One region of the Aurantimonas sp. genome, then DNA from elsewhere that is predicted to be linked to it. Evidence: predicted binding sites of a transcription regulator. Region 1 holds the regulator's gene; each other region holds the start of a gene.
What was found. The regulator LexA, encoded in region 1, represses DNA repair genes until DNA is damaged. The targets are predictions, from matches to a motif close to TGTTCNNNNTGTGTTCNG.
Positions count from the first base shown of each region.

Region 2: a site for LexA is predicted at 1,965-1,982, ahead of ACEQX1_RS09585 (DNA recombination protein RmuC). Genes of this name have one in related genera too.
Region 3: a site for LexA is predicted at 7,294-7,311, ahead of radA (DNA repair protein RadA). Genes of this name have one in related genera too.

Region 1 covers NZ_CAXPJM010000008.1:253,097-263,087, forward strand. Annotated here, with positions in the region: gene gltX (glutamate--tRNA ligase) at 1-581, opposite strand, end outside; gene ACEQX1_RS04465 (ComEC/Rec2 family competence protein) at 695-3,070, shown strand; gene lexA (transcriptional repressor LexA) at 3,165-3,884, opposite strand; gene glp (gephyrin-like molybdotransferase Glp) at 3,928-5,169, opposite strand; gene moaC (cyclic pyranopterin monophosphate synthase MoaC) at 5,166-5,666, opposite strand; gene trpC (indole-3-glycerol phosphate synthase TrpC) at 5,663-6,478, opposite strand; gene trpD (anthranilate phosphoribosyltransferase) at 6,475-7,506, opposite strand; gene ACEQX1_RS04495 (peptidyl-prolyl cis-trans isomerase) at 7,503-9,392, opposite strand; gene tpiA (triose-phosphate isomerase) at 9,575-9,991, shown strand, end outside.
Region 2 covers NZ_CAXPJM010000022.1:60,156-70,146, reverse strand. Annotated here, with positions in the region: gene truA (tRNA pseudouridine(38-40) synthase TruA) at 1-361, opposite strand, end outside; gene fmt (methionyl-tRNA formyltransferase) at 361-1,320, opposite strand; gene def (peptide deformylase) at 1,338-1,850, opposite strand; gene ACEQX1_RS09585 (DNA recombination protein RmuC) at 2,016-3,197, shown strand; gene ACEQX1_RS09580 (trypsin-like peptidase domain-containing protein) at 3,390-4,901, shown strand; gene ACEQX1_RS09575 (hypothetical protein) at 5,077-5,385, shown strand; gene ACEQX1_RS09570 (pyrimidine 5'-nucleotidase) at 5,452-6,171, opposite strand; gene ACEQX1_RS09565 (EamA family transporter) at 6,260-7,165, shown strand; gene ACEQX1_RS09560 (MFS transporter) at 7,286-8,500, shown strand; gene argB (acetylglutamate kinase) at 8,497-9,399, opposite strand; gene ACEQX1_RS09550 (histidine phosphatase family protein) at 9,622-9,991, shown strand, end outside.
Region 3 covers NZ_CAXPJM010000008.1:103,955-113,945, reverse strand. Annotated here, with positions in the region: gene rpsF (30S ribosomal protein S6) at 17-457, shown strand; gene rpsR (30S ribosomal protein S18) at 464-712, shown strand; gene ACEQX1_RS03820 (hypothetical protein) at 878-1,843, shown strand; gene rplI (50S ribosomal protein L9) at 1,877-2,485, shown strand; gene ACEQX1_RS03810 (class I SAM-dependent methyltransferase) at 2,701-3,990, shown strand; gene ACEQX1_RS03805 (replicative DNA helicase) at 4,204-5,691, shown strand; gene alr (alanine racemase) at 5,703-6,857, shown strand; gene ACEQX1_RS03795 (DUF1294 domain-containing protein) at 6,854-7,171, opposite strand; gene radA (DNA repair protein RadA) at 7,345-8,733, shown strand; gene ACEQX1_RS03785 (CvpA family protein) at 8,854-9,468, shown strand; gene purF (amidophosphoribosyltransferase) at 9,591-9,991, shown strand, end outside.

The DNA.
Region 1 (9,991 bases):
TCGTGATCGTCGACGACCACGGCCAGCATGTAGGTCGGGCTGCCGTCTGAGCGCAGCAGCACCAGATCGTCGAGATCCTTGTTGGGAAAGCGGACGTCACCCTGCACCTTGTCACGGACGATCGTCTCGCCCTCCAGCGGCGCTCGCAGGCGGATCACCGGCTTGACGCCCTCGGGGGCCTCGGACGGGTCGCGGTCGCGCCAGCGGCCGTCATAGCGCGGCGGACGCTTCTCGGCGCGCGCGGTCTCGCGCATCTCTTCCAGTTCGGCCTGGCTGGCGTAGCAGCGATAGGCCTCGCCCTTGGCGAGCATCTCCTCGACTACCTCGCGGTGGCGGTCCGCCCGCTCATACTGCGACACCGGCGGCTCGTCTGCGGTCAGGCCCATCCAGTCGAGGCCGTCGATGATCGCCTGGACCGCCGGCTCGGTCGAGCGGGCGCGGTCGGTGTCCTCGATCCGCAGCAGCATCTTGCCGCCCGTTGCCCTGGCGTAGAGCCAGTTGAACAGCGCCGTGCGCGCGCCACCGATATGCAGGAAGCCCGTCGGCGAGGGGGCAAAGCGGGTCACGACGGCGTCCGTCATGGTCTCTCCGATATTGATACGCTGAGTGTTGGGAGCGGTCGGCGTGGATCGCTTTCGCTTGGCGGCTGTGTACCATAGGCGAGGGGAGAGACAAGCCGACGGGACCGGACGGCATGGACAGCGCCAGCGATCGCGACGAACGCGCAGGCGCGGCCTTCGGGCGGCGCGATGCCGTTCGGGCAGCGTTTCGGCGCTGGCGGGCGACGATCGCGCTGCCGCCGCGCGCCCGCTGGCGACGTCTCGGCCGGGAATGGCTTGCCGACCAGCTTGCCGCCGAGACCCGCGCCCGCACCGGTTTCCTCCTGGTCCCGCTCGGCCTGATGATCGGTGTGGCGCTCGTCCACGGCGCCGGCTGGGCTCCGAATGTCTGGCTGACCGTTCTTGCGGCCATCGCCAGCCTTGGCCTCGCGCTGCGCCGTATGGGGCGCCCCGTTCTGCACCCGGTGCTGATCCTCGCTGGCTTCACCCTCGTCGGTACCGCCCTCGCGATCGGCGAGATTCAGCGCACCGAAACGACGATCCTGTCCGGCCAGGCGACGGTGCGCATCGCCGGACCCGTCGTCTCACGGGAGCGGACAGAGGACGGACGCTATCGCTATGTGATCGCCGTCGCGGAAACCGAGCGGCCGGTCCTGTCGCGACCGCCGGAGCGTGTTCGCATCGTCGTCGGCAGCCGACACGAGCCGATCGCGCCCGGCGGCGTCTATCGTGGTCTCGTCCGGCTCGGGCCGCCGTCCGGTCCGGCCTTTCCCGGCAGCTACGACTTTGCCATGGCGCCGTTCTTCGCCGGGATCGGAGCCTATGGCTATTCGCTCGGCGCGCCGGAGGCCGAGCCGACGCCGCCCGCGGCGAGCGGCAACGGACGCGGCCTTCTGGCCGAACTGCGGCATGTGCAGACGCAGACGCGCCTCGCCCTGACCGAGCGCATCAGCACGGTGATCGGCGGCCGCGAGGGCGCCATCGCCGCGGCCCTCATCACCGGCGAGCGCGCCGGTATCCCCGACGATGCCCGCGAATGGCTGCGCGGCACGGGGCTCGCCCATGTCCTGTCGATCTCGGGCCTGCATATGGCGATCGTCGCCGGCTTCGCCATGCTCGCCGTGCGGTCGTCGCTGTCGCTCGTGCCGGTCATCTCGCTGCGCCTGCCGGCCAAGAAAATCGCCGCCATCGTCGCGCTCGTCGTCGCGGCGATCTATCTGGCGATCTCGGGCGCCAATGTCGCGACCCAGCGCTCCTTCGTGATGCTGGCGATCATGCTCGGAGCGGTGCTGATCGACCGCCCCGCCTTGACGCTTCGCAACGTGGCGATCGCCGCCATCGTCGTCATCCTCGTCGCGCCGCATGCCGTGATGACCGCCAGCTTCCAGATGAGCTTCGCGGCGACCGTGGCGCTGATCGGCGGCTATGCGGCCCTCTCGCAATGGCGGGCGGGGCGCGAACGCGGCCGCGAGACGGACAGGGGCATCGCCGGCAAGATCCTCGTGGCGCTCTCCGCAATCATGGTCACGTCGCTTCTCGCGGGATCGGCAACCGCGCCTTATGCTGCCTATCACTTCCACCGGATGGCGGCCTTCGGCTTCGTCGCCAATCTCCTGACCATGCCGCTGTTCACGTTGTGGATCATGCCGCTGGCGCTGGTGGGAACGCTGCTGATTCCGTTCGGGCTCGACGCCTGGCCGTTCCAGGCAATGGGCGCCGGCCTCTGGCTCGTCCTCGAGATCGCGCGCAACGTCTATGCCTGGCTGCCGGACCAGGCGATCGGACGCATGACCGCCTTGGGCCTTCTGCTGCTGACCGCGGCGATCCTCACCGCGTCCTGTCTGGCAAGCCGGCTGCGGTGGCTTGGCCTGCCGCTGGCACTGGCCGGATTCATTGCTGCGCCCGACAGGACGGCCCCACCGGAACTCCTGATCTTCGAGGACGGCAAGGAGGTCGCGACGCTCGCGGCGGACGGCCAGCTCGCCTTCCTGCGCGCACGGCCCAGCAGTTTCATCGCGGAACAATGGGAACGGGCCTTCGAGGCGCGGGCGCCGCGGGGCACCGACACAGAGCGGATCCGGGCGACGATTCCCGCGGAGTGCGCGGCCAAATATTGCCGCTTCACCACGCGTGGCGGCCTGCGTGTGATCTGGACGGAGGATTATGCCCGCACGGGCGATGCCTGCGACGAGGCGGATGTCGCCATCGTCTCGCGCGCGATCCGGCTTGCCGAATGCCGATCCGGCGCCGTTCTGGTAACGCTGCGCACGCTGCGGCGGACCGGCTCGCTGGCGATCGGCCGGGAGGCGGCGACAGGCCGGCCCCGCATCGTGCAGGCCGTCAGCGATCCGCCCGAACGCTGGAACGTCCACCGGTTGGCGCCCTGGCCGGAATATTGGCGCAAGCCCGCTGCGCCGAACCCGCCGGCACCTGTCACGCAGCCGGCCTCGGCGACCGTCAGCAATGGGGTCACGGCCGGTTCAGGCCGAACCGCGACGGTTGGGCCCTGAGCGAGGACGAGCCGGTTTCGGGCCTCAACGCTTCGGGCGCGAGTCGCGAGGACCTATCACCCGTTCTGCACCGACCGCGTTCCGTCCGGAGCGGTCAGTAGCGGCGGATCAGGCCGATCAGCTTGCCCTGGACCTTGACCCGGTCCGAGCCGAAGATGCGGGTTTCGTAGGCTGGATTGGCCGCCTCCAGCGCAATGGTGTCGCCGCGACGGCGGAAGCGCTTCAGGGTCGCTTCCTCGTCGTCGACGAGGGCGACCACGATCTCGCCCGGCGTCGCCGTGTCGCCCCGGCGGATGACCACCGTGTCGCCGTCGAGAATGCCGGCCTCGATCATCGAGTCGCCCTTCACTTCGAGAGCGTAATGCTCGCCGCTGCCCAGCATGTCCGGCGGAACGACGATGGAGTGGGTGTTGTGCTGGATGGCCGAGATCGGCACGCCGGCGGCGATGCGCCCCATGACCGGAATGGCCGTCGAAGCGGACGCCTTTGCCGGTGCCGGCTGCGCCGCGGGTGCGGGCCGGGCGGTGTCGCGGCTGCCTTCGATGACGCTCGGCTTGAAGCCGGTGCGCCCGACAGGTGCCGGGCGGCTGCCCTGAATCGACTCCGGCAGCTTCAGGATTTCCAGCGCCCGGGCCCGATTGGGCAGGCGGCGGATGAAGCCCCGCTCCTCGAGCGCGGTGATCAGGCGGTGAATGCCGGACTTGGACCGCAGGTCCAGCGCGTCCTTCATTTCATCGAAGGACGGGGGTACACCAGTCTCGCGCACCCGATCGTTCACGAAGACCAGAAGATCGTGCTGCTTGCGCGTCAGCATCCGGGCGACTCCTCAAAACAAAACCTGAACAAACCTATCTGTTCTAGTTGTGTTCCGCAAGTGGCTCCATAGCCGTCAGGGGGACGTAATCGCAGGGATCGCCCGCTTCGGCCGGTGCGGCGCGGACCGGACGCACGAGCAACGCATCGGCCGCGGCATAGATCGACAGCAGCGAGGAATCCTGCCGCGACAACGGCACGATGCGGGGCAGGCCGGCGCTGTCCGGTTCGATCCGGGCGCGGACGAAATCCGTGCGCTCGCCATTGTCCGGCATCGGCGCGGCGAGAACGCCCCGGCGGTAGAGCGGACGCGCAGGACGGCCCGCGAGGCGCCGGACCAGCGGTGCCAGGAACAGGGTCGCGGCGACCATGGAGGAGGCCGGATTGCCGGGCAGGCCGACGACCCGCATGTCGCCCAGCCTGCCGGCCATCAGCGGCTTGCCGGGGCGCATCGCCACTTTCCAGAAGTCGAGGGAGACGCCATGGGCGGCGAACACCTTGCCCACGAGGTCGTGGTCGCCGACCGATGCGCCGCCGATGGTGACGAAGATGTCGGCGCCGTCCGCGATCGCCTGTGTCAGCTGGGCATCGATGGCCGCTTCGCGGTCGGGCGCGATCCCGCAATTCAGCGGCAGGCCGCCGGCCTCGCGCACCAGTGCGGCGACACCGAAGGTGTTGGAGGCGACGATCTGCGACGGACCGATGGGTTCGCCGGGCAGGACGAGTTCGTCGCCGGTCGCCAGGATCGCGACGCGGGGCCGGCTGCGAACCGGGATCGCCGGATGGCCGCCGCTCGCGGCCAACGCGATGGCGCCCGGGGTCAGCACGGTGCCGGCGGTCAGAAGCGGCGTGCCCGCGGCAAAATCGATCCCCGCCGGGCGGATGTGCTGGCCGACCACGACCGGCGCCGTTGCCGTGACGGTGCCGTCCTGCCGGTTGGCGTTTTCCTGGATCAGGATGGCGTCGGCACCGGCAGGGACCGGCGCGCCGGTGGAGATGCGAATGGTCTCGCCCGGCTGCAGCGTGCCGCCATAGGCGTGGCCGGCGGCCGATTCGCCGACGAGCCGCAGGGAGGGGAAGGGCGCTTCGTCGCCAAGGTCGGCGGCGCGGACCGCGTAGCCGTCCATGGCGGAGGCGTCGAAGGCCGGCTGGGTGCGCAGCGAGGCAAGGTCCGCCGCCAGAATGCGGCCCGAGGCGTCGCGCAGCGGCAGCGTCTCGGTTCGCTCGAGGGGGCGGGCGTCCTCGACGAGGAGACGATAGGCCTCCTCGACGGGGATGAGACTCACGACGCGGCGTCCGCCGACCAGTCGCCGGAGCGGCCGCCGGATTTTGCCAGAAGGCGGATGCCGCTGATGGTCATGGAGCGGTCGACCGCCTTGGCCATGTCGTAGATGGTGAGGCAGGCGACCGAGACGGCCGTCAGCGCCTCCATCTCGACGCCGGTCTTGCCGCCGACCCGCGCCGTCGCGGTGACCCTAAGGCCGGGCAGCGCGGGCTCGGCGGTGATCTCGACGCCGATCTTCTCCAGCATCAGCGGATGACAGAGCGGAATCAGCTCGTGGGTCTTCTTGGCGCCCATGATGCCGGCGATGCGGGCAATGCCGATGACGTCGCCCTTCTTGGCCTCGCCGGCCAGGATCAGGTCGAGCGTCGCCGGCTCCATCATCACGAAGCCTTCGGCCTCCGCGACACGGCGCGTGCGCTCCTTGTCGCCGACATCGACCATCGACGCGGCGCCGGTGGCGTCGAGATGGGTCAGCGTGGCGTCGCGCGGATCGCTCATGCGGGCACCGTGATGGCAGGATCGCCGCCGATCAGGGCGCGTGTCGCCGTCTCGACGTCGTCCTGACGCATCAGGCTCTCGCCGACGAGGAAGGTGCGGATGCCGTGCCCGGCGAGGCGCAGGCAGTCGGCATGGGTGAAGATGCCGCTCTCGCCGACCAGGACGCGATCGTCGGGCACGAGGGCGGCGAGCCGTTCGGCGGTGTCCAGCGAGGTTTCGAAGGTGCGCAGATTGCGGTTGTTGATGCCCAGCAGCGGCGATGCGAGGGCAAGGGCCCGCTCGGTCTCGGCCTCGTCATGCACCTCGACCAGCACGTCCAGGCCATAGGCAACGGCCGCAGCTTCGAGGTCGCGGGCGAGCGCATCGTCGACCGCGGCCATGATGATGAGGATCGCATCCGCGCCCCAGGCCCGGGCCTCGGCCACCTGATAGGTGTCGTAGAGAAAATCTTTGCGCAGCGCGGGCAGGCTCGTCGCCGCGCGCGCCGCCGTCAGGAAGGACGGATCGCCCTCGAAGGACGGGGTGTCGGTGAGGACGCTGAGACAGGCGGCGCCGCCGCGCTCATAGGCGGCCGCGAGCGCGGGCGGATCGAAATCCTCGCGGATCAGGCCCTTGGATGGGCTGGCCTTCTTCACTTCGGCGATGAGCGCAAACTCGCCGGCGCGGTGGCGCGCGCCAAGTGCCGCCGCAAAGCCGCGCGGCGGCTCGACGGAGGCGAACTGGCCTTCGAGATCGGCCTGCGAGATCCGCTGCTTGGCGGCGGCGATCTCCTCGCGCTTGTAGGCTTCGATCCTCTGCAGGATGTCGCTCATTTGGTTTCCCCCGCAATCGCCTGGGTGACCGCGGCCAGCCGCTCCAGCGCGGCGCGGGCGCGGCCGCTGTCGATGGCGTCGGCCGCCTTGGCGATGCCCTCGCGCAGATCGGCCGAATGGCCAGACATGACCAGAGCGCCCGCCGCGTTCAGGAGGACGATCTCGCGATAGGCGTTGTCTGCCCCGTCAAGAACCGCGCGCAAGGCGGTCGCGTTGGTCGCGGCGTCGCCGCCCTTGATGTCGGCCAGCGGCCAGCGGCGCAGGCCGACATCCTCCGGCTCGATGGCGAACTGGCGGATCTCGCCATTCTCCAAAGCCGCGACTTCGGTCGTGCCGCAGACCGTCATCTCGTCGAGACCGTCGCCATGGACGAGCCAGGCGGATTCGGTGCCGAGGGCGCGCAGCGTCTCGGCCATCGGCACCAGCCATTCACGCGAGAACGAGCCAAGAAGCAGCTTGCCGACGCCGGCCGGGTTGGACATCGGTCCGAGCAGGTTGAAGATTGTGCGGGTGCCGAGCTCGACGCGGCTCGGGCCCACGAACCGCATGGCGGCGTGGTGGGTCGGCGCGAACATGAAGCAGATGCCGGCATCCGCGAGGGCCCGCGAAATAGCATCTGGCTTCAGGTCGACATTGACGCCGAGCGCCATCAGGACGTCGGCCGCGCCGGATTTCGACGACAGGGCGCGGTTGCCGTGCTTGGCGACGACGAGGCCGCAGCCGGCCAGAACGAAGGCCGAGCAGGTGGAGACGTTCAGCGTGCCGGCGTGATCGCCGCCGGTGCCGACGATGTCGACGGCCCCCGCCGGCGCCTCGACGCGCAGCATGTTGGCGCGCATGACGTCCACCGCGCCGGCCATCTCGTCGACGGTTTCGCCGCGCACGCGCAGCGCCATCAGGAAGCCGCCGATCTGCGACGGCGTCGCTTCGCCGGACATCATGACCGAAAAGGCCTCGCCGGCCTCGACGCGGTCCAGCGTGTCGCCCGCCGCGACCTTGGCGATGAAGGGTTTCAGGCTCTGGCTCAACGGATCAGCGCCTTCGCCCGCTCGATGCCCGCCGGGTGAACGGCGATGGCGGTGTCGTTCTGGAGCAGCGACACGTAGGTCTCCAGAATGTCGTTCTCCAGCATGCCGGTCATCTGGCTGCGCTCGTTGGCGGCGACGTTGGCCGCCGGGTCCGCCGGCGGCGCAACCTCGACGACGCGCAGGACGATCTGCGAGCCGGCCTCGCGACCGGAGGCCGTGGCGACCGTGCCGGTTCCGCCGGAGAACGCCGCATTGACGCCGGCCTGGCCGAGTTCCGACACGCCGGACTGGCGCGAGATCGCCGCTGCCGTTCGGGCTTCGGCGCCGACCGCGGCCGCCGCATCCGCCATGCTCTGGCCGGCCTGCAGCTCGGTCTTCATCTGCTCGGCGCGCTCGGCGAGCTGCCGGTCCGTCTCGGCGGCCTTCCAGTCGGCCAGTACCCGGTCGCGCACCTCGTCGAGGGTACGCTCGCGGGCCGGGTCGATGCTGATCACGTCATAGAAGACGTAGCCGTTGGACTGGAAGTTGATCGGGACATTGTCGAGGCCGGGCTCGGTCTCGAAGACGCCGGGCAGGAATTCCTGCGCCGACGGCTGTTCGGCGACGGGCTGGCCGTCCGGGCCGTTGCCCTCGCGGTCGACGGCCGGGATCGTCTGCACCGTCAGGCCGGCACTCTGCGCCGCTTCGGCGAAGGTCGCGCCACCGGCGCGGGCATCCTCGAACGCGTTGTAGGCGCTGTTGGCCGTATCGCTGGCCGCCACGAGAGCCAGTGCCGAGCGAATCTCGTCGGAAACCTCTTCCAGCGTCTGCACGGTTTCCGGCTGGATTTCCGTGACCTGCAGAAGCACCGGGCCGAAGGCGCCGCTGACCACGTCCGATACTTCGCCCTCGGCGAGCGAGAAGGCCGCCTCGGCGACGGTCGCATCGGGAATCTGCGACCGGGTGACGAGGCCGAGATCGATATCGGCCGGGCTGCGACCGGCATCCCGGGCGACGTCGGCAAAGCTGGTGCCCGCCTTGAGCTTGGCCTTGGCGGCTTGCGCAGCGGCCTCATCGGGGAAGGCGATCTGCTGCACCCGGCGCTGCTCGGCGGTGGTGTAGCGCTCCTTGTACTGCTCGTAATCCGCTGCGACCGCCTCGTCGGTGATCGTCGTCGGGTCGGCCATCGCCTCGGGCGTCAGCAGCGCGTAGGCCACCGAGCGATATTCCGGCGCGGCGTAGGTCTCGCTGTTTTCCTGGAAATAGGTCGCCAGAACCTCGTCCGTCGGGTCGGCGACAGGGGGAATGGTGGCGGGGGTCAGGGTTACATATTCGATCGTGCGCCGCTCGCCATTGTAGAGGCCAAGCGCCGTGGAGAAGGCGTCGGGAATGGCGATGCCTTCGGAGACCGCGTCGACGATCTGGCTGCGCACCGCCTGGTTCTCCTGGCCGCGAATGTAGTCGGCCTCGCTGATCCGGGCGTTGTAGAGCGCGTTCTGGAACTGGGCGCGGGAGAAATTGCCCGAGGCATCCTGGAAGGTCGGGTCCTCGGCGATCACCTGGGCGAGGCGGTCCTGCGACAGGCCGAGATCGATGCGGCGGCCCTGCTCGTCGAGCACGGCGCCGGCGACGAGCTGGCTGATGACGGACTGGCCGATGCCGAACATCTCGGCTTCCTCGGCGGTGGGCCGGCGACCGATCTGCTGGGCGAGGCGGGATTGAGCCCGGTTGTAGGCCAGCGCATAGTCCTGCAGCGACACTTCGGTCTCGCCGGCGGTCAGCACGGCATTCGCCACCCCGCCGCGAAAGACGTCGCCGATGCCCCAGACGGCAAAGCTGAGCACGAGAAGGCCGAGCAGGATCTTGGCCGTCCAGCCGGAAATGCTGCCGCGGAGCGTGTTGAGCATGATGGTCTCCCGTTCGCCCGACAAGGATCGTCGCGCGCGAGGCGATCCTGGGCATTCTGTTCCGTGCCTTTTAGGAAACCGGGCCCATCGGACGCAAGCGACCCGCACGATTGATTTACGCCCTTCGATGCGTAAGGTCCGCGCGGGGCCGTGGGCACCTGACAAAGAGCTGAGGAAACACGATGGCACCGACGCCGCTGATTGCCGGAAACTGGAAGATGAACGGGCTCCTGAAGGAACTGGGTGAGCTGCAGACGCTGGCCGAAGCCGCCGGCGCCGGCCTCAACCAGGGCCGTGACATCCTGATCTGCCCGCCGGCCACGATGCTGTCGGCGAGCTTCGGCATTCTCGGCAACCATGTCGCCGTGGGCGGCCAGGATTGCCATCCGGCCGTAAGCGGGGCCCATACCGGCGACATTTCCGCTGCGATGCTGAAGGATGTCGGCGCGCGCTACGTGATCGTCGGCCATTCCGAGCGCCGCGCCGATCATGGCGAGAGCGACGAACTGGTCCGCGCCAAGGCCGAGGCGGCGATGGCCGCCGGCCTGGTCGCGGTGATCTGCATCGGCGAGACCGAGGCGGAACGCGATGCCGACGCG
Region 2 (9,991 bases), on a different contig from region 1:
GCGCCCGTCGGTTGAAGATGCGGTAGAGATAGAAGCGCTTGCGGGCCGAGAAGCGGGCGTCGAAATCGTCGGCCACCCGCTCGGCCGAGAGGATCGCGATGGGCGCGTCACGCAGATGCGCGTTGAGCGCGTCGCGCACCGTGTCTGGCTCCCAGTCGCGCTGCAGATCGACATGGGCGACCTGGCCGCTCGCATGGACGCCGGCATCGGTGCGTCCGGCCGCGAACAGCGTCGCGGCTTCGCCGGTGAAGCCTGCCACCGCCGTCTCGATCACCTCCTGCGCCGACAAATCGGTCTTCTGACGCTGCCAGCCGCAATAGGGCGTGCCGTCATATTCGATGGTCAGCTTGAAACGGGGCATCAGGCCGCGCCGGCGCGGCCGCCCGCCGGAACCGGCGTTCCCTTGAGAAGCTCTTCGGCGCTCATGCGGCGTCCGCCAGCCCGCTGCAACTCGAGGACGCGAAGCGCGCCCGTGCCGCAGGCGATCAGCAGCCGGTCGTCGAGAAGCGTGCCGGGCGCGCCGTCGCCAGTCTCGGCCGCAGCGCGCAGGAACTTCACCCGTTCGGGCGCGCTGCCGAAGTTCATCATCGTCCAGGCGCCGGGGAAGGGCGAAAAGGCGTTGATCCTGCGGGCAATGCCGGACGCGTCGCCGGCGAAGTCGAGCGCCGCCTCGGCCTTGTCGATCTTGGCGGCATAGACCGGCGCGCGGCCGGTGCGGGCGGCGATCGAGTCCTGATCCTCGAAGGTCAGGGTGCCGGCTTCGAGCTTGTCGAGCGCTTCGACCATCAGCGTCGCGCAGATCTCCGCCAGCCGGTCGTGCAGCTCGGCGGTCGTGTCGGTCGCGGCGATCGGGGTTTCGGCGGTCAGCGCAACCGGGCCGGTGTCGAGGCCGGCTTCCATCCGCATGACCATCATGCCGGTTTCGGCATCGCCCGCCTCGATGGCGCGCTGGATCGGCGCGGCACCGCGCCAGCGCGGCAGCAGCGAGCCGTGGCCGTTGAGACAGCCCTGGCGGGGCATGTCGAGCACTGCCTGGGGCAGCAGCAGCCCGTAGGCGACCACTACCGCGACGTCGCAGTCGAGGGCGGCGAAGGCTTCGCGATCGGCCGGATCCTTGAAGTTCAGCGGCGCGCGCACCGGCAGGCCGAGCCGTTCGGCCTCGCGCTGAACCGGCGAGGGCGTCAGCGTCAGGCCGCGGCGGCCGGCCTTGCGCGGCGGCTGGGTGTAGACGGCGGCGATGTCGTGACCAGCCGCCGCCAGGGCGGCGAGCGTCGGCACCGAGAAGGCCGGCGTTCCCATGAAGACGACGCGCAGCGCCATGGTCCCCTCCGCGTCGCTCAGGCGGTCCTGCGGGCGGCCTTGGTGAACTTCTTCACCACCATGTCGCGCTTCAGCTTGGAGATGTGATCGATGAACAGGACGCCGTTCAAATGGTCGAGCTCGTGCTGCACGCAGGTCGCCAGAATGCCGTCAGCGGTTTCCTCGTGCATCTTCCCGTCGAGGCCGAGATAGCGCACCGTGACCTCGGCCGGCCGTTCGACCTCGGCGTAATAGTCCGGGATCGACAGGCAGCCTTCCTCGTAGACGCTGACCGCGTCGGAGGTTGTCAGGATCTCCGGATTGAGGAAGATGCGCGGCGCGTTCTCCTCCTCTTCCTTGGAGACGTCGATCACCATCATGCGCAGCGGCTCGCCGATCTGGATCGCGGCAAGGCCGATGCCGGGGGCATCGTACATCGTCTCCAGCATGTCGTCGGCGAGGCGACGCACCTGGTCGTCGACCGTTTCGACAGGCTTGGAGGTCTGGCGCAGAACCGGGTCTGGCAGGATGATGAGGGGCTTGATCGTCATGGCGTTCAGGTAATGGCTGGCACGAAGCCGGTCAATCTCGGATGAAGGCCGCGGCCGGCTTTCCGCCGGTCCGGATGATGGCCCCGCCGTCGTCAGGCGGGGCGGGATGGTCTATGTTCGCGTTTTGGTCCCGATTCGTTAAGGGTCGCCCGCTAGAGTTCGGTCATGGACAGCGCCGCCTTCGCCGCAGCCTTCTCGGCTCCCGTCATCTTTCTCGGCGATCATCCGCTGACGCTGGCCGAAGCGTTGCTGGCGGGGTTGGCAGCCCTGTTCTTCATCTTGTGGCGGCGGGCCAGCCGCGCCGCGCGGGAGGCGGGCGACCATGCCGACCGCAGCGACAGCGAGGCATCGGAGCGGCTCGACGCGGTGCTGCGCTCCCAGGCCGAGATCACCGGCCGCATGCAGACCATGGCCGAGATCATCGGTTCGCGGCAGGCGGACCTGACCCGGACGCTGGCCGAGCGGCTCGACGGTCTGTCCACCCGCGTCGGTCAGTCGATCCGCGAGACCGGCACGGCGACCAGCGCCTCGCTGACCGCCCTGACCGAACGGCTGGCGGTGATCGACCGGGCGCAGGGCGAGATCCGCGGGCTCGCCGGCGAGGTCGTCCGGCTGCAGGACATCCTGTCCAACAAGCAGAGCCGTGGCGCCTTCGGCGAGGGGCGGATGCAGGCGATCGTCGCCGACGCGCTGCCCTCGGCCGCCTATTCCTTCCAGGCGACCCTGTCGAACGGCAAGCGGCCGGACTGTCTGATCCGCATGCCGAACGGCGCGCCGTCGCTGGCGATCGACGCGAAGTTTCCGCTGGAGGCCTTCACCGCCCTGCGCGAGGCCGAGAGCGACGAGGCGCGGACCTTCGCCGCCAGCCGGATGCGCCGCGACATGGACGTGCATGTGCGGGCCATCGCCGACAAATATCTGATCCCCGGCGAGACCCAGGACACGGCCTTCCTGTTCGTGCCGTCCGAGGCGGTGTTCGCCGAACTGCACGAGCGTTTCGAGGATATCGTCCAGAAGGCCTACCGGGCGCGGGTGGTGATCGTCTCGCCATCGCTGCTGCTCCTGTCGATCCAGGTGGTGCAGGCGATCCTCAAGGATGCCCGGATGCGGGCCGAGGCTGGGCGTATCCAGAAGGAGGTCCGGCTTCTGGGCGAGGACCTCGTCCGGCTCGACGCGCGGGTGTCGGCGCTGCGTACGCATTTCGGACAGGCGGGCCGCGACATCGACCAGATCCTGGTGTCGACCGACAAGCTGATGCGGCGCGGCGAGCGGATCGAGGCGGCGGAACTCGGCGATGACGGAACGGCCACCGGGCCGGTGACACGCACGGCGCCGGGCACCGTCTGACCGCGGTCTGAAGCGGACAGCAACAGGCCGGATGTCTACTGGCGGAACTTTCGTCAGTCGCAGGAAGAATTGCATTCGCAACCATATTAAGAAAAAGTAAAGGACTCGTGGATCGATTTCGCGCATCCTACGTTGCTTGTCTGTCACCGGTTGATGATGGGGGATGACATGCGGCGCTCGGCGCGGGTTTTGATGACGGTACTGGCTCTGGGCACCATGCCCATGGCGACGCCGTCTTTCGGCGCGCAGGGCTCGCAACTGGCCGTCGCCTACAACGACCAGACCGATCTCGATTTCCGCAAGGGCCTGCAGATCCGCCTGTCCTGGACCGGCGACTACGCCGGTGCCTTCGACGGCCACATCGCGGCATCCTCGCTGCGCGCCATTCGCGATTTCCAGGCCCGGCACGGCATGGTCGCGGACGGCGTTATCGACGAGGCGATGCTGCGTCTCCTGATCCAGAAGTCTGACGGCGCCGAAGCGGCGACCGGCATGGCGCTGATCGATGATGCGGTCACCGGCCAGCGCGTGCCGCTGCCGATGCGTCTCGTCGAGGATCTGGGTCCGACGGATGTCGGCCATCTGTGGCGCGCCGCCGACAAGACAGTCGAGATCGAGACCGTCCGCATCGCCGGCACCGGCCAGACCCTGCGCGGCCTGTTCGACGTTCTCAGCACGCCGACCCCCGACCGCAGCGTTGCCAATGCCGAGTTCGGTGGCGAGTGGTTCACCCTCGACGGCAATGCCGGCGACCACCATTATGTCATGCGCTTCTCGGCAAAGGGTGGCGATCTGCGCGGCTTCTCGGTGTCTTACGCCAAGGACCGGGCCAAGGTGATGCGGCCCTATGTGGCTGTGGCCGGCAATCTGTTCGAGCCCTTCGCCGGCGAGCCGCAGGCGCCGCTGGTCGCCTCGCGCGAGCCGAACGCCTTCTCGGCGCTGCTAGCTCGCAGCCACACCAATGGCGCCTTCGAATCCCGCTATGCGATGGCCTCGGTCGACCCGAAGCAGCCGAATCTCTTCGAGATGCCGTCCCCGGCCCCGGCCAAGGCCGCGCCGGCCCCGGTTCCGCAGAAGCCGGAATTCGACATGGCCGGCAGCGGCTTCGTCGTCTCGAGCGATGGCTGGCTCCTGACCAACGCCCATGTCGTGCGGGCCTGCACCAGCGTGCTCGTCGGCGAGCAGCAGGTCGCCACGAAGACGATCCTCGACACCGACAACGACCTGGCGCTGGTCAAGGTCGACGGTGTGGTCGGCGAGCCGCTGGCGATGTCCGTGTCGAAGCCGCGTCTGGGCGAGGACGTCCTTGCGCTCGGCTACCCGCTGCGTTCGATCCTGGCCGATTCCCTCAACGTGACCCGCGGCAACGTCTCGTCGCTCCTGGGTCTGGCCAATGATGAGCGCTATCTGCAGATCTCGGCGCCGGTGCAGCCGGGCAATTCCGGCGGCCCCCTCGTCGATCTGGCAGGACGTGTCGTCGGCGTGGTCACCGCCAAGCTGAACGCGGTGGCGGTCGCCGATGCGACGGGCGACATCCCGCAGTCGATCAATTTCGCCGTCCGCCCCGATGCGGCCGTCGCCTTCCTCGACCGCAACGCCGTCGCCTATGAGACCGCCGACGCCTCGCTGCCGCTGGAAAGCGTCCCCGACGCCACCGCGGCGGTGAAGGATTCGGTTCTGCCGATCATCTGCGTCGGTCGCTGAATTCGCGGCATCTCCCGCGCAATCCATGAAGAATGCCGTCGCCGGTTCTCTGCCGGCGGCGGCATTTTGCGTTGGGGCGTGCTGATCGCCCGTTCCGGAACCCGCGTCGCGGACGCGGCGTTGCTTCCGCAAGATCACCGGCGCGATGCGCCGTGACCCGGGACAGGAGAACGCAATGACGAAGACCGACACCGACTCTCAGATGATGCGCGACCAGCAGGATCGCGACACGCCCCAGCACATGGCCAAGGACGGCGAGAAGCACCCGGCGGAGCGCAGCGATCTCGATGCGCAGAGCAAGGCCGAGCGCGAGCAGGCGAAGGGCGGCACGGCGCCCAACGGCACCGAACAGATGGAAGCGATCTTCGAGGCCAACCAGAAGGGCCCCAAGAGCGGGAAAGCCGAATCCGACCTGATTGCCGATGCGGCGACCGACGGGCAGGCAGGGCTGGCGCGCCCGAACCGGTCGCTTCTCGGCGACTGACATCGATGACACGCGACGAGCAGGCAGGGCGATCGGATCTCATCCGGTCGCCCTTTTGCATCGCGCCTAGCGGATGGAGCGCAGGAAGGTCGTCAGGTCGTCGGTGACGAAGTCGATATGCTCGCCGTCGCGGCCTTCGTGCTCCCACACGTCGCCGAAGCTCTCTTCCAGGTTGCGCGGCACGATCAGCACCGTGCGCATGCCCAGCGCCTTGGGCACTTCCAGATTGCGCGCCAGGTCCTCGAACATCACGGCGCGCTCCGCATCGACCCGGTGCAGGCCAAGGAACTTGTCGTAGGTCTGGGAGGCGGGCTTGGGCACCAGCCCGGCCGCGACGAGGTCGAAGATATCCTCGAAATGGTCGAGAATGCCGAGCTGACGCGCGGCGCGTTCGGCATGGCCGCGATCGCCATTGGTGAAGATGAACTTGCGGCCCGGCAGGGCGCGGATCTCGTCGCCCAGGGCGGTGTCGGGCGCGAGCCAGGAATAGTCGATGTCGTGGACATATTGCAGGAAGGCGTCGGGATCGACGTCATGCTCCTGCATCAGCCCGCGCAGGGTCGTGCCGTAGCGCCGGTAGAAATCCTTCTGCACCACCCGCGCCTCGTCCTTCGGCAGCGTCAGGAAGTCCGAGACGAAGGCCGTCATCCGCTGGTCGATCTGCGAGAACAGGTTGGTGTGGCGCGGATACAGAGTGTTGTCGAGATCGAAGACCCACTCCGTCACATGGGCGAAATCCTGCGGGCGGGCATCGGCGGTCTGGCGGATCGGCGAGTGAGCGGTCATGGGGTCCGGAAGGTTCGAGCGTCGGGCGCCTTGCCAAGCGTCGCCGAATAGGGGAGCGAGGGCGGTAAGACAAACTGACGGATCGCCCGTGCCGCTCTGGATTCCGATTACCATCACCGCCGCCTTCCTGCAAAACCTCCGCTCGTCGCTGCAGCGACAGCTGAAGGGCCGGATGGGCTCGACCGGCGCGACCTTCGCGCGCTTCGGCTTCGGCTTTCCCTTCGCCGTGCTCTACATCGTGGCGCTCGACATCCTCGGCGGCGCCACCCTGCCGGGGGTGAACGCGACCTTTCTCGTCGCCGTGGCGGCGGGCGGCATCGCCCAGATCCTCGCGACCTTCCTGCTGGTCTATCTGTTCGGCTTCCGCAATTTCATGGTCGGCACGGCCTATTCCAAGACCGAGCCGGTGCAGGCGGCGATCTTCGGCCTGATCATCCTCGGCGAGACGATCTCCTGGCTCGCCTTCGGCGCGATCCTGGCGGGCGCCTTCGGCGTCGGGCTGATCTCGATCGCCGGGCGCAAGGGCGGCACCAGCCTGCGCCGGGCGCTCTTCTCGCGCGAGGCGGGGATCGGCATCGCCTCGGGCGCCTTCTTCGGCATCTCGGCCGTCTGCTTCCGCGGCGCGTCGCTGTCGCTGGAGGAGGGCGGCGTACTCGCGCGGGCGGCGACAACGCTCGTCTGGGCGACCGGCATCCAGACCGCCGTGATGCTCGTCTGGATGGCGCTGAAGGACCGGGCCGAACTCGTCGCCGTCGCCAGGGCCTGGCGGCCGGCGCTGCTGGTTGGCCTCGTCGGCGTCTCGGCCTCGGCCTGCTGGTTCACCGCCATGACGCTGGAAAAGGTCGCCTATGTCCGCGCGCTCGGCCAGATCGAACTGATCTTCACCTTCGCCTCGTCGGTGTTCTGGTTCCGCGAGAAGATCGCCCGGCTCGAGTTGGCCGGTTGCCTGCTGATCGTCGCCGGCATCCTGACATTGCTGGGCACCGCCACCTGACAGCGCGTTCGCGCCGGGCCAGCGCCGCGGCAGTTCAAGTCGCAGCGAAGCAAACCGGGGCGGCCGCAAGGGAACCGTGACGGGGCCACGATCTTTTCCTCGCCGGATCGGAGCGAGGTCATGACGCCATTCATCAAGCTGTCCGCGGCAGGCTTCGCGGCGACCGCCATCACCTTCGGGCCCGCCCGCATGGGGTTCGGCCTGTTCCTGGCCGAGTTCAAGTCGACCTTCTCCCTGTCGACCGGCATGGCCGGCGTGATCTCGGGGATCGGCTTTTTCGGCTTCTTCCTGGGGCTCCTGATCAGTTACGCGATGACCGCGCGATCCGGGCCGCGCATGCCGGTGGTGTCCGGCCTGTTCGCGGCATTGGTCGGCATGGCGATCGTGGCAGCGGCGCCGAATGCCTGGGTACTGGCCGCCGGCGTGTTCCTCGCCACCTCCAGCGCCGGTTTCTCCTGGGCGCCGTTCAACAACGCGGTGCATCGGCTGGTCGACGAGGCCCGGCGCCCGGCGACGCTCTCCATGGTCAGCACCGGAACCAGCCTCGGCGTCGCGGCTGCCGGCGCGACGGCCCTGATGGTCAGCTATGGCGAATTGTCCTGGCGCTACGGCTGGGCTGGGTTCGCGGTGGTCGCAGCCCTGGCACTGGCCGGCAATATCGGGGCGCTGCGCGAGCTGGCCGGCGATCCCGGCCCTCCTGGGAAAGGAAGCTGGAAATCGCTGATCGCCGAGCCGGCGCGGCCGCTCCTGTGGATCGCCCTGTCCTTCGGCATCACCACGACGATCTACATCTCCTTCGCCGCCGACCGGATCCAGCAGGCCGGCGGACTGCCCGGCATTCCGGAAGGCGCGGCGCCGGCCATCGTCTTCCTGTCCTATGGCATCTTCGGGCTCGTCGGCCTGACGACGGGGCGGCTCAAGACGCTGATCGGGCTGCCCTGGCTCCTGCGGCTTCTGCATGTCGCCGCGGCCGCCGCGCTGGCGTTGATCGCCCTGGCTCCGAATTCCTGGACCGGCGTGGTCGTCTCGGCCGGGCTGCAGGGCGCCTATGTGATGATGATGAGCGCGGTGATGGCCTTCTGGTCGGAGGAACTGTTTCCCTCCATGCCGTCGCTGAGCTTCACCGAGGCCCTGCTGGCGGTGGCCGTCGGCAGCGTCGTCGGTCCGCTCGTCGCCGGTTTCGCCTCGAGCGCCTTCGGCCCGGAAGCGATGTTCCTGGGCGCTGCCGGCATCGCCGCGGTCACGGCGGCGGGCATCCTGCCGCGGATGATCCGCGAACGCTGGCCGCGCGAGGCGGGCGCTGGCGGCGGGGCCATGCGCCGTCGCAGCGCCTAGGGGACGATCAGCGTGCCGGCGCCATGCTCGGTCAGGAGTTCCAGAAGCACCGCGTGGCGCTTCTTGCCGTTGAGGATCACGACGCCCTCGACGCCATTCTCGATCGCCTCGATGCAGGTCTCGACCTTGGGGATCATGCCGCCGGAGATCGTGCCGTCGCGGATCAGGGTGCGGGCCTCGGCGACGGAGAGCTCCTTGATCAGCTCGCCGGACTTGTCGAGGACACCCGGCACGTCGGTCAGGAACAGGAGGCGCGAGGCTTCCAGCGCGCCGGCGATGGCGCCGGCGAAGGTATCGGCATTGATGTTGTAGGTGGCGCCGTCGCGGCCAGGCGCGACCGGGGCGATCACCGGGATCATCTCGGAGCGGGCGAGAAGGTCGAGGAGAGTGCGGTCCACCTCGACCGGTTCGCCGACGAAACCGAGATCGAGCACCCGCTCGATGTTGGAATCAGGATCGACGACCGTCTTGCGGGCCTTCTCGGCGAAGACCATGTTGCCGTCCTTGCCGCACAGGCCGATGGCCCATTCGCCCTCGGCATTGATCAGCGCGACGATTTCCTTGTTGATCGAACCGGCGAGGACCATCTCGACGATCTTCACCGTCTCCTCGTCGGTGACCCTGAGCCCGCCCTCGAAGCGCGATTCGATGCCCATCTGGGACAGCATGCGGCCGATCTGCGGGCCGCCGCCATGCACGACGATCGGATTAACGCCGGACTGCTTGAGCAGGGCGATGTCGCGGGCGAAGGCCTGGCCGAGATCGGCATTGCCCATGGCGTGGCCGCCATATTTCACCACGACAGTCTTGTTCTCGTAGGCCTGCATGAACGGCAGCGCCTCGGCGAGGAGGCGGGCCTGGGTCTCGCCGGTGTCCGGCTGCGGATCGGAATGGTTCATGGGCGGTCTCCGGACCCCGTGCTGATGCGTCGCGGGCGGCTTCTAGCCGGAATTGGCGACAAGAGAAACTGCCGGGCGGCACAGAAATGGTGGCCGGTCGTGTGCATTGGGCGCTGCGGCATGTCGTCCGCCTCACGCGATCGTGGGGCGCTGCGCCCTGTCGGATCCGACCCGATGCCCGAAATTCCGCGCGTTCCCCAACAGACCGGAGCGCTGCCCGCCATGCGAAATGCCGTGACCGCCTGCCTTGTCTCTCTGATGCTTCTGGGCGCCGCCCAGAGCACGTCGGCACAGGATGCCCTCGATGCGGCGCGCGCCGCGGACAGCCACATCCTCATGCGCCATGCGATCGCGCCGGGCACGGGCGATCCGGCCGCCTTCAGGCTCGGCGACTGTTCGACCCAGCGCAATCTGTCCGAGGAGGGGCGGGCGCAGGCGCGGCGCATCGGCGACCGGCTGCGCGAGGCCGGCGTCGCCATCGACGTGGTTCTGGCAAGCCAATGGTGCCGGTCCAGTGAAACCGCCGAGCTCCTGGGTTTCGGTCCCGTCATGGCCGCGCCGGAGCTGAACTCCTTCTTCGCCGATCGCGGCA
Region 3 (9,991 bases), 150 kb from region 1:
GGAAAGGCGATAGCGCATGGCTCTGTACGAGCACGTATTTCTCGCGCGCCAGGATATCTCGAACCAGCAGGTCGAGCAGCTCGTCGAGCAGCTCCGCGGCATTCTCGAGACCAATGGCGGCAAGATCGGCAAGGTGGAAAACTGGGGTCTGAAGACCCTCACCTTCCGCATCAAGAAGAACCGCAAGGCGTATTACACGCTGATGAACATCGACGCCCCGTCGGCGGCGGTGCAGGAGATGGAGCGCCAGATGCGCTTCAACGAAGACATCCTGCGCTACATGACGATCCGCGTGGAAGAGCACGAGGAAGGCCAGTCGGCCATGATGCAGAAGCGCGACGATCGTCCGCGCCGTGGCGATCGTGGCGACCGCCCGCGTCGTGACCGCGAAGACGGCCCGCGCCGCGACCGCGACGACGACCGTCCCCGCCGCCCCCGCGACACCGATTCGGAGTAAGCCAAGATGGTCGATATCGCCCAGCTTCCCACCCGCCGGCCCTTCCATCGCCGTCGCAAGTCCGACCCGTTCGCCGGCACCGACTCGCCGAAGATCGACTACAAGGACGTGCGTCTCCTGCAGCGCTACATTTCCGAGCGTGGCAAGATCGTGCCGTCGCGCATCACGGCCGTGTCGCAGAAGAACCAGCGGGCTCTTGCCCAGGCCATCAAGCGCGCGCGCTTCCTCGGCCTTCTGCCCTACGTCCTGAAGTAGGACCGACCGCATCTCCGGCGGCGCTCATGGCGCCGCCGGCTTTCCGGACGCATCAGGCGGCGCCGGAATGACGGGACGACAGCCGGCATGGTGCCGCGACCGTCCGCCAAGCCGAGTTGGGGCATCTGGCCTCTAACTGCCACGAGCAGGACAGCGAACGAGTTCATGCAGCCCACCGCAATCATCATCGCGATCATATCCGGCCTTGCCAGCGCGCTGCTGTTCGCCGGTATCGTGCTGCAGTCGAGCTCCGCCGTCAGCCTTGCGCTGGCCGCCCCCATTCCCATCGCCATTGCCAGCCTCGGCTGGGGATCGACCGCCGGTTTCGTCTCCGCCGCCGTCGCCACCGCGGCGATCTATGCCATCGCCCAGTCCGTGCCGAGCGCGCTGACGCTGCTCGCCTCCATGGCGCTGCCGACGGCCGTCGCCGGTCATCTCGTTGGACTGGCCCGCCCGCTGGCCGACGATGCGGCGCGCCCGCTGGGTGCCGCGAACGCCGCCCCGTCCCTCGACTGGTATCCGCTGTCGCGCGTGCTCATGGCGATCACGCTGATGGCGATCGGCTCCTGCATCTTTCTCGGCTGGTATCTCGGCTTCGATCCCGAAGACTTCATTCCTGCCGTCGTCGACGCCCTGCGCCAGAGCGGCGGCGCCATGGACACGGCGACCGACGACGAGCGCCGCGCCATCGCGCAGCTGATCATCGGCCTCGTCCCCTTCGTTCAGCCGGCCGTTCTGGCGATCTCGCTGATCGTCGGGCTGTATCTCGGCGCCGCCATCGTGCGCGTATCGGGCCGCCTGCCGCGGCCGAAGGACGACATTCCGACGAGCGCGCAGCTGCCGCAGATCAGCCTCGTGATCTTCGCGGTGGCCGCCGGCGCCGCTTTCGCCGGCGGCACGATCGGCCTCCTCGGCGACGTGCTCCTCGGTGGCTTCGCCGCCGCCTTCACGCTGGTCGGCCTCGCGGCACTGCATCGCCGAACCCGCGGACGCCAGGGCCGTTTTCTGGTCCTGTTCTCCAGCTATGCGGCGCTGATCCTGCTTTCCTTCCCGATCGTCCTGTTTCTGGCGATGGGGATCTACGAAACCTGGCGGCGCCCGGAGGATCCGGCGCCGACCGGTCGCAACTGATCCAAGAACCAAACCTCCTGAAAGGACAGACCAATGGACGTCATTCTTCTCGAACGCATCGCAAAGCTCGGCCAGATGGGCGAGACCGTGAAGGTTCGCGACGGCTTCGCCCGCAACTTCCTGCTGCCGTCGGGCCGTGCGCTGCGCGCCAACGAAGCCAATGCTGCGCGCTTCGAAGCGCAGAAGGACCAGCTCATCGCGCGCAACGAAGAGCGCAAGGCCGAAGCACAGGGCGTCGCCTCCTCGCTCAACGGTAAGAGCTTCATCGTCGTGCGCCAGGCCGGTGAGACCGGTCAGCTCTACGGTTCGGTCTCCACCCGCGACATCGCCGACCTGCTCGCAGCGGCCGACTTCAAGGTCAACCGCAACGACATCCAGCTGAACCAGCCGATCAAGACCATCGGCGTGCACCCGATCACGATCGCGCTGCATCCCGAGGTGGACGTCAGCATCTCGATCAACGTCGCCCGTTCGCAGGACGAAGCCGAGCGCCAGGCGCGCGGTGAAGACCTGACCTCCGCCGATGCGATCTACGGCATCGACGAGGAAGAGGAAGAGCTGGACGAGGACGAGCTGGACGGCGAGGAAGTCGAAGCCGGCGAGACCGACGAAGCGACCGCAGAGTCCGACGAGACCAACTGATCGGCAGTCGTCGGCGGGCCCTGCCCGCGCCGTCGATCCTGCAGCGATCCGTAACGAGAGGGGCCGGCATTGATTGCCGGCCCCTCTTGCGTCGGGATCGCGCCCTCTTCCCATCGCGCCGCAGGCTCATAAGATAAGGAAGGCAGTGCATACCAAGCGATAAGTTCCCGTGACGCCGCGAGCCGTCAGGCTCAGGCCGACGCAGGAGTGGTGACATGAACCGCATACTCGCGACGTATCTGAAGCATCTTCTCGTCTTCGGCGATCTCACCGTGACCGACAGTGATGGCGGCGTGACCCGTTGGGGCGACGGCACCGGCGATCCGGTGCATCTGCGCTTCAACACGGCCGCCGCCGAACGCGGCGTGGCGATCAATCCCGGCCTGAAATTCGGCGAAGCCTACATGAATGGCGGCGTCGACATCACCGAGGGCACGATCTTCGACATGCTGGCGCTGGTCTTCCGCAATGCCGGCAACAAGGCCCAGAACGAGCCGTGGATGCGGGCGATCGCCCGGCTGCGCCTGATCTATCGCCGGGTGATCCAGAACAACACGCCGCAGCGGGCGCGCCGGAACGTCAAGCACCACTACGATCTGTCGTCGGAGCTCTACGACCTGTTCCTCGACGTCGACCGGCAATATTCCTGCGCCTATTTCGACCGGCCCGGCGCCGGGCTCGACGAGGCGCAACTCGCCAAGAAGCGCCATATCGCCGCCAAGCTGGCCTTCGATCGGCCGGGGCTGAAGACGCTGGACATCGGCTGCGGCTGGGGCGGCATGGGCCTGTATCTCGCGCGCCATCTCAAGGCCGACGTCACCGGCATCACCCTGTCCGACGAGCAACTGGGTATCGCCCGGTCGCGGGCCGACGAGGCCGGGCTCTCCGACCATCTGCGCTTCGAGATCGCTGATTACCGCGACACCGCCGGCCCGTTCGACCGGATCGTCTCGGTGGGCATGTTCGAGCATGTCGGGGTCGACTTCTACGACGATTATTTCCGCCAGTGCGCCCGCCTGCTCGACGAGGACGGGGTGATGCTGCTGCACACGATCGGGCGCTGGGACGAGCCGGCCAACACCAATGCCTTCATCAACAAGTACATCTTCCCCGGAGGCTATCTGCCGTCCCTGTCGCAGATCGCCCATTCCGTCGAGCGCGCCGGCCTGATCATCAGCGATGTCGAGGTGCTGCGGCTGCACTACGCCGAGACGATCCGCCACTGGCGCGACCGCTTCGCCGCTCGCCGCGACGAGGCCAAGGCGCTGTATGACGAGCGCTTCTGCCGGATGTGGGAGTTCTACCTCGCCGCCTCGGAAACCGCGTTCCGCTGGCAGGATTGCGTCGTCTTCCAGGTCCAGTTGACGAGGAAGGTCGACACCCTGCCAATCACCCGGGACTACATGCTGGACGCCGAAGTCCGGCTGCGCGAACTGGAGCAGCGGGACACCGTCCGCCCGATCGCCGCCGAACGGACCGAAATGGAACGCCAGGCCGCAGAATAGCCATCCGCGCCGAAGAGACAGCCGGCGCACCCGTCAACAGCCGCGCCGGTTATCCCCGATATTATCCACCGTCACGCCGCCTATCGTGGCGGTTTCGGCGATGCGGGTCGCTCGCCGCCGGATCGACGTCACACGCGGTGCGAATCGCTGGCAGCAAGCGGCCCTCTGGTGTAGTCAGAACGCTTCCTGAAGCGATGGCAGAGGTGACGCGGCATGGCGGATGCAGCGCGCAAGATGGACGACGACGCGGCGGCGCTCTATCGCGAGGCTCCGAGCAACATCGAGGCCGAGCAGGCGCTGCTGGGCGCCATGCTGGTCAACAACGACGCCTATTACGTCGTCCACGATTTCCTGAAGCCCGACCATTTCTTCGAGCCCCTGCACAGGGAGATCTTCGCCAAGACGTCCGAGATGATCCGGATGGGCAAGATCGCCAATCCGGTGACGATCAAGACGTTCCTGGCCGCCGGCGACAAGGTCGGCGACCTGACCGTGGCGCAGTATCTCGCCCGTCTGGCCGCCGAGGCGACCACGATCATCAACGCCTCGGACTACGGCCGGGCGATCTACGACCTCGCCATCCGGCGGTCGCTGATTCGCATCGGCGAGGATGTCGTCAACATCGCCTTCGACGCGCCGCTGGACATGGAGCCCAAGGCGCAGATCGAGGACGCCGAGCGCCGGCTGTTCGAATTGGCCGAGACCGGCCGCTACGATGGCGGTTTCCAGTCCTTCACCGAAGCTGTGACGCTTGCCGTCGAGATGGCGACCGCCGCCAAGGACCGCGATGGCGGCCTGTCGGGCGTCTCGTCCGGCATCAGCGCCCTCGACCGCAGCATGGGCGGCCTGCAGGCGTCGGATCTGATCATCCTTGCCGGCCGACCGGCCATGGGCAAGACCTCGCTCGCCACCAACATCGCCTTCAACATCGCCGCCGCCTACGAGCCCGCCGAGCAGGCGGACGGCTCCTTCAAGGCCAAGAACGGCGGCGTCGTCGGCTTCTTCAGCCTGGAAATGTCGGCCGAGCAGCTCGCCACCCGCATCATCTCCGAGCAGACGGAGATCTCCTCCTCGAAGATCCGGCGCGGCAACATCAACGATCAGGAACTGGTCAAGCTCGTCGGCTGCTCCGAGACCATGCAGCGGATCCCGCTCTATATCGACCAGACCGGTGGTATCTCGATCGCCCAGCTCTCGGCGCGGGCACGGCGCCTGAAACGCCAGCGCGGCCTCGACGTCATGGTCATCGACTATGTCCAGCTGATGCAGGGCTCGAGCCGCACCCAGGGCAACCGCGTGCAGGAGATCACCGAGATCACCACCGGCCTCAAGGCGCTGGCGAAGGAGCTGGCCGTCCCGATCATCGCTCTGTCGCAGCTCTCGCGTCAGGTGGAAAATCGCGACGACAAGCGCCCGCAGCTCGCCGATCTGCGCGAGTCGGGCTCGATCGAGCAGGACGCCGACGTGGTGATGTTCGTGTATCGCGAGGAATATTACCTCGCCAACCGCGAGCCGAAGCCGGGCACGGACGACCATCTGAAATGGGAGCAGGCGTTGAACGAGACCCGCGGCAGGGCAGAGGTGATCATCGCCAAGCAGCGTCACGGCCCGACCGCAACGGTGCCCCTCGCCTTCCAGGCCGAATACACCCGCTTTACCGATCTCGCCGACGACAGCTATCTGCCGGAACGGTTCGAATAGCCGGTGCGGCCGTGACTGCTCCGCACCATTTTGCGCGCATGCCCGTGGTCGAGATCGACCGCGCGGCGCTGGCCGCCAACTGGACCCTGCTTGCCGCACGCAATCCCGGTGCGCGGACCGGCGCCGCGGTCAAGGCCAACGGCTATGGCCTCGGCGCTGCCGAGACCGCCCGCACGCTCCACGCCGCGGGCTGCCGCGACTTCTTCGTCGCCTGGGCCGAGGAAGGCCGGATCGTGCGGGCCGCGCTCAATGCCCTGACGCGTCCCGGTGACGTCACCTCGCCGACGCGCATCTTCGTCCTGCAGGGGCTCGAACCCGCCGGCGTTCCCCTGCATCTCGACGCCGGTCTGATCCCGGTCCTGTCGACGCCCGGCGACATCGCCGTGTGGCGTGACGGTCTGAAGGCCGCCGGGCGGCGCGCCCCGGCGGCGATCCAGCTCGAAACCGGCATGAACCGGCTCGGCCTCGATCGCGCCGATGCCGAAGCCGCAGCTGACCTCGCCGCATCGGGCGCACTCGATCTGGCCCTGGTGATGAGCCACCTCGCCTCGGCCGACGAACCGACGGACCAGAGCGCCCGGCAGCATGCCCGGTTCCTGGAACTGGCCGCGCTGTTTCCCGGCATTCCGCGTTCGCTCGCCAATTCCGCCGCGGTGTTTCTCGGCAGCGAATTCGGCTTCGACCTCACCCGTCCGGGGATCGCCCTTTACGGCGGCGAGGCGGGGCCGGCGTCACGAGGGTTGCTGCGGCCAGTCGCGCGCCTGACCGCGGCCATCCTGCAGCTCCGCACAGCACATGCCGGTGAGGCCGCCGGCTATGGCGCCGCCGCGCCGCTGACACGTGACACCCGGATCGCGACGGTCGGCCTCGGCTATGCCGATGGTTATCACCGCGCCGCCTCGGGCACCGGGGTGGCCGTGCGCGACGTGCGTCCCGGACCCCAGGCCGTCGTCGCCGGGCAGCGCGTGCCCGTCCTTGGACGCGTTTCGATGGATCTGACCCTTCTCGATGTCACCGATGTCCCCGATGACGCACTCGCGCCCGGCGACCGGGCCGAGTTCTTCGGCCCGAACCTGTCGATCGACGCGGTGGCAAATGCGGCCGGTACGATCGCCTATGAATTGCTGACCGGCCTCGGCACGAGGGTCGAGCGCCGCTGGGTCTAGCCGATCTGCCCCACGATCCACTGCTGCACCGTATCGCCCCCCACCACGAGAATTGCCATGCCGAACCCCACCATCAGGAGCACCTGCATGGCCGCGATCGCCCAGAGCTGCGTGCGGAACGGTTCCTTGCGGGTCTTGTGACGGATGATCTGCTGCGCCGCGATCGCTCCGACGCTGCCGCCCATCAGCGCGTAGCGCAGAAGCGTGCTCTCCGGCGTCCGGCGCACCCCGGCCCGCGCCTTGGTCTTGTCGAACACGAAGGCCCAGTAGGCGGCGATATTCACCGCCACGAGATAGAAACCGATGATCAGCATCGTCGCCTCGCGCTCAGGTTGCGGCCACGATCATCGCATCGCGAGATTGCCGAACCCTTGCCGGCTTAACGATAGCGCGCAGCTCCTGAAATCGCCTCTCGATGCCGGGTCGACCGTGGGCTTGTTTTTGTTTTGTTCTTGACTGACGGGCGCCTGGAAACCAAGAAGGCGCCATGGCCAAAGCGAAACCTTCCTTCATCTGCCAGAGCTGCGGCGCGGTCTACACGCGCTGGCAGGGCAAGTGCGAATCCTGCGGCGAATGGAACACCGTCGTCGAGGAGAACGCCTCCGGCGGCATCGGCGGCGGGCCCCAGCGCGGTCGCCGCAAGGGCACGCCCTCGGCGCTGCTGCCGCTGTCCGGCGAACTCGAAGAGGCGCCGCGCATTGTCTCCGGCATCGACGAGCTCGACCGGGCGACCGGCGGCGGCATCGTGCGCGGCTCCGCCCTCCTGATCGGCGGCGATCCCGGTATCGGCAAGTCGACCCTCCTGATGCAGACCGCCGCCGCCCTGTCGCGGCGCGGGCACAGCGTCGTCTACGTCTCGGGCGAGGAAGCGGTGGCGCAGGTGCGGCTGCGCGCCCAGCGGCTCAACGCGGCCGATACCGACGTTCAGCTCATGGCCGAGACCAATGTCGAGGACATCCTGGCGACCCTCGCCGAGGCGCGGCGTCCCGACCTCGTCATCATCGATTCGATCCAGACCCTGTGGAGCGACCTCGCCGAATCGGCGCCCGGTACCGTGACCCAGGTGCGGGTCGGCGTGCAGGCGATGATCCGCTTTGCCAAGGCCAGCGGCGCCGCCGTCATCCTCGTCGGCCACGTCACCAAGGAAGGCCAGATCGCCGGCCCGCGGGTGGTCGAGCACATGGTCGACGCCGTCCTCTATTTCGAAGGTGAAGGCGGGCATCACTACCGCATCCTGCGCACCGTCAAGAACCGCTTCGGTCCCACCGACGAGATCGGCGTCTTCGAAATGGGCGATCTCGGCTTGCGCGAGGTGCAGAACCCGTCCGAGCTGTTCCTCGGCGAGCGCAACGAGAAGGCCGCCGGGGCCGCCGTCTTCGCCGGCATGGAGGGCACCCGGCCGGTGCTCGTCGAGATCCAGGCCCTCGTCGCGCCGTCGGCCCTCGGCACGCCGCGCCGCGCCGTCCTCGGCTGGGACCAGCCGCGGCTGGCCATGGTGCTGGCGGTGCTGGAGGCCCATTGCGGCGTCCGGCTCGGCCAGCACGACGTCTATCTCAACGTCGCCGGCGGCTTCCGTATTTCCGAGCCGGCGGCTGATCTGGCCGTCGCCGCAGCGCTGGTCTCCTCGCTCAGCGGCGCGCCGCTGCCCGCCGATTGCGTCTATTTCGGCGAGATCAGCCTGTCCGGCTCGGTGCGCCCGGTCGGCCAGGCGGCACAGCGGCTGAAGGAGGCGGAAAAGCTGGGCTTCCGGCAGGCCGTCCTGCCGTCGGGCAGTCCCGACCTGCCGCGCACCCGCGACATGGTTGCCAATGAGATCGAGGCCCTGCCCGATCTCGTCGCGCGGGTCGCGGCGGGCGGCAATGGAAGCGAGGCTTGATTTTCCGGCAAGTCCCTAGTGTAAAACTGTCATGAAAAGCGCTACAGCGTGGGCGAGCGGGGCAGCCCGGACGATCCCGCGCCCGCCCGCACGATCCATATGCCTACGGGGCCATCCTTCATGACCGTCACGCTTCTCGATGCGATTCTCTTCGCGATCATGCTGGTCTCGGCGCTGCTCGCCATGGTCCGCGGCTTCTCGCGGGAGATCCTGTCGGTCGTCTCATGGCTCGTCGCGGCGGCTGCGGCCTTCTTCTTCTACAAGCCGCTGACCCCCTATGCCGCCGAGTACATCGCCTCGGACACCGTCGCCATGGTGGCAGCCGCCGCAGCGATCTTCCTCGTCGTCCTGATCATCGTCTCCTTTATCACCCTGCGCATCGCCGACTTCATCATCGACAGCCGCATCGGTGCGCTCGACCGCACGCTCGGCTTCATCTTCGGCGCCGTGCGCGGCCTGCTCCTCGTCGTCGTGGCGATGCTTTTCTTCAACTGGCTTGCCCCCGAGAACCAGCCGGACTGGATCGCCGGCGCGCGCTCCAAGCCCTTCCTCGACAATCTCGGCCAGCAGCTCGTGGCCGCCCTGCCCGACAACCCGGAAGAGGTCATCCTCGACAGCATCCGCGGACCGCAGGATGCGGATGGCGTTCCCGAGGGCACGGCGACGCCCGGCGAGCCGACCTCGATCGAAGGTGTCATTGAAGGCACCGACACCCCCGCGCAGCCGGCGAACTAGCCGGCATTGCGGCCGCGGCATGATCTCTTCGCTCACCGCCTCGCATGCGACGACATAAGCGCGTATAGGGTGGGGCATCTAACGGACGGCCGACCGACAACGGCAAACGGCGGATAAAATCGATGGATGACACGCCTTTCGGCGATGACTCGCTGCACGAAGAGTGCGGCGTTTTCGGCATTTTCAAACGGACCGATGCGGCCGCACTGACCACGCTCGGCCTGCATGCCCTGCAGCACCGGGGCCAGGAGGCGGCCGGCATCGTCTCCTTCGACGGGAGCCAGTTCCATGTCGAGCGCCACGCCGGCCTGATCGGCGATACCTTCACCAAGCAGGCGGTCCTCGAGCGCCTGCCCGGTTCCTCGGCCATCGGCCACACCCGCTACGCCACCACCGGCGGCGGCGGCCTGCGCAACGTCCAGCCCTTCTTCGCCGAATTGTCGGCCGGCGGTTTCGCCGTCGCCCACAACGGCAACATCACCAACGCCATGACCGTGCAGCGCGAATTGCAGCGCCGCGGTTC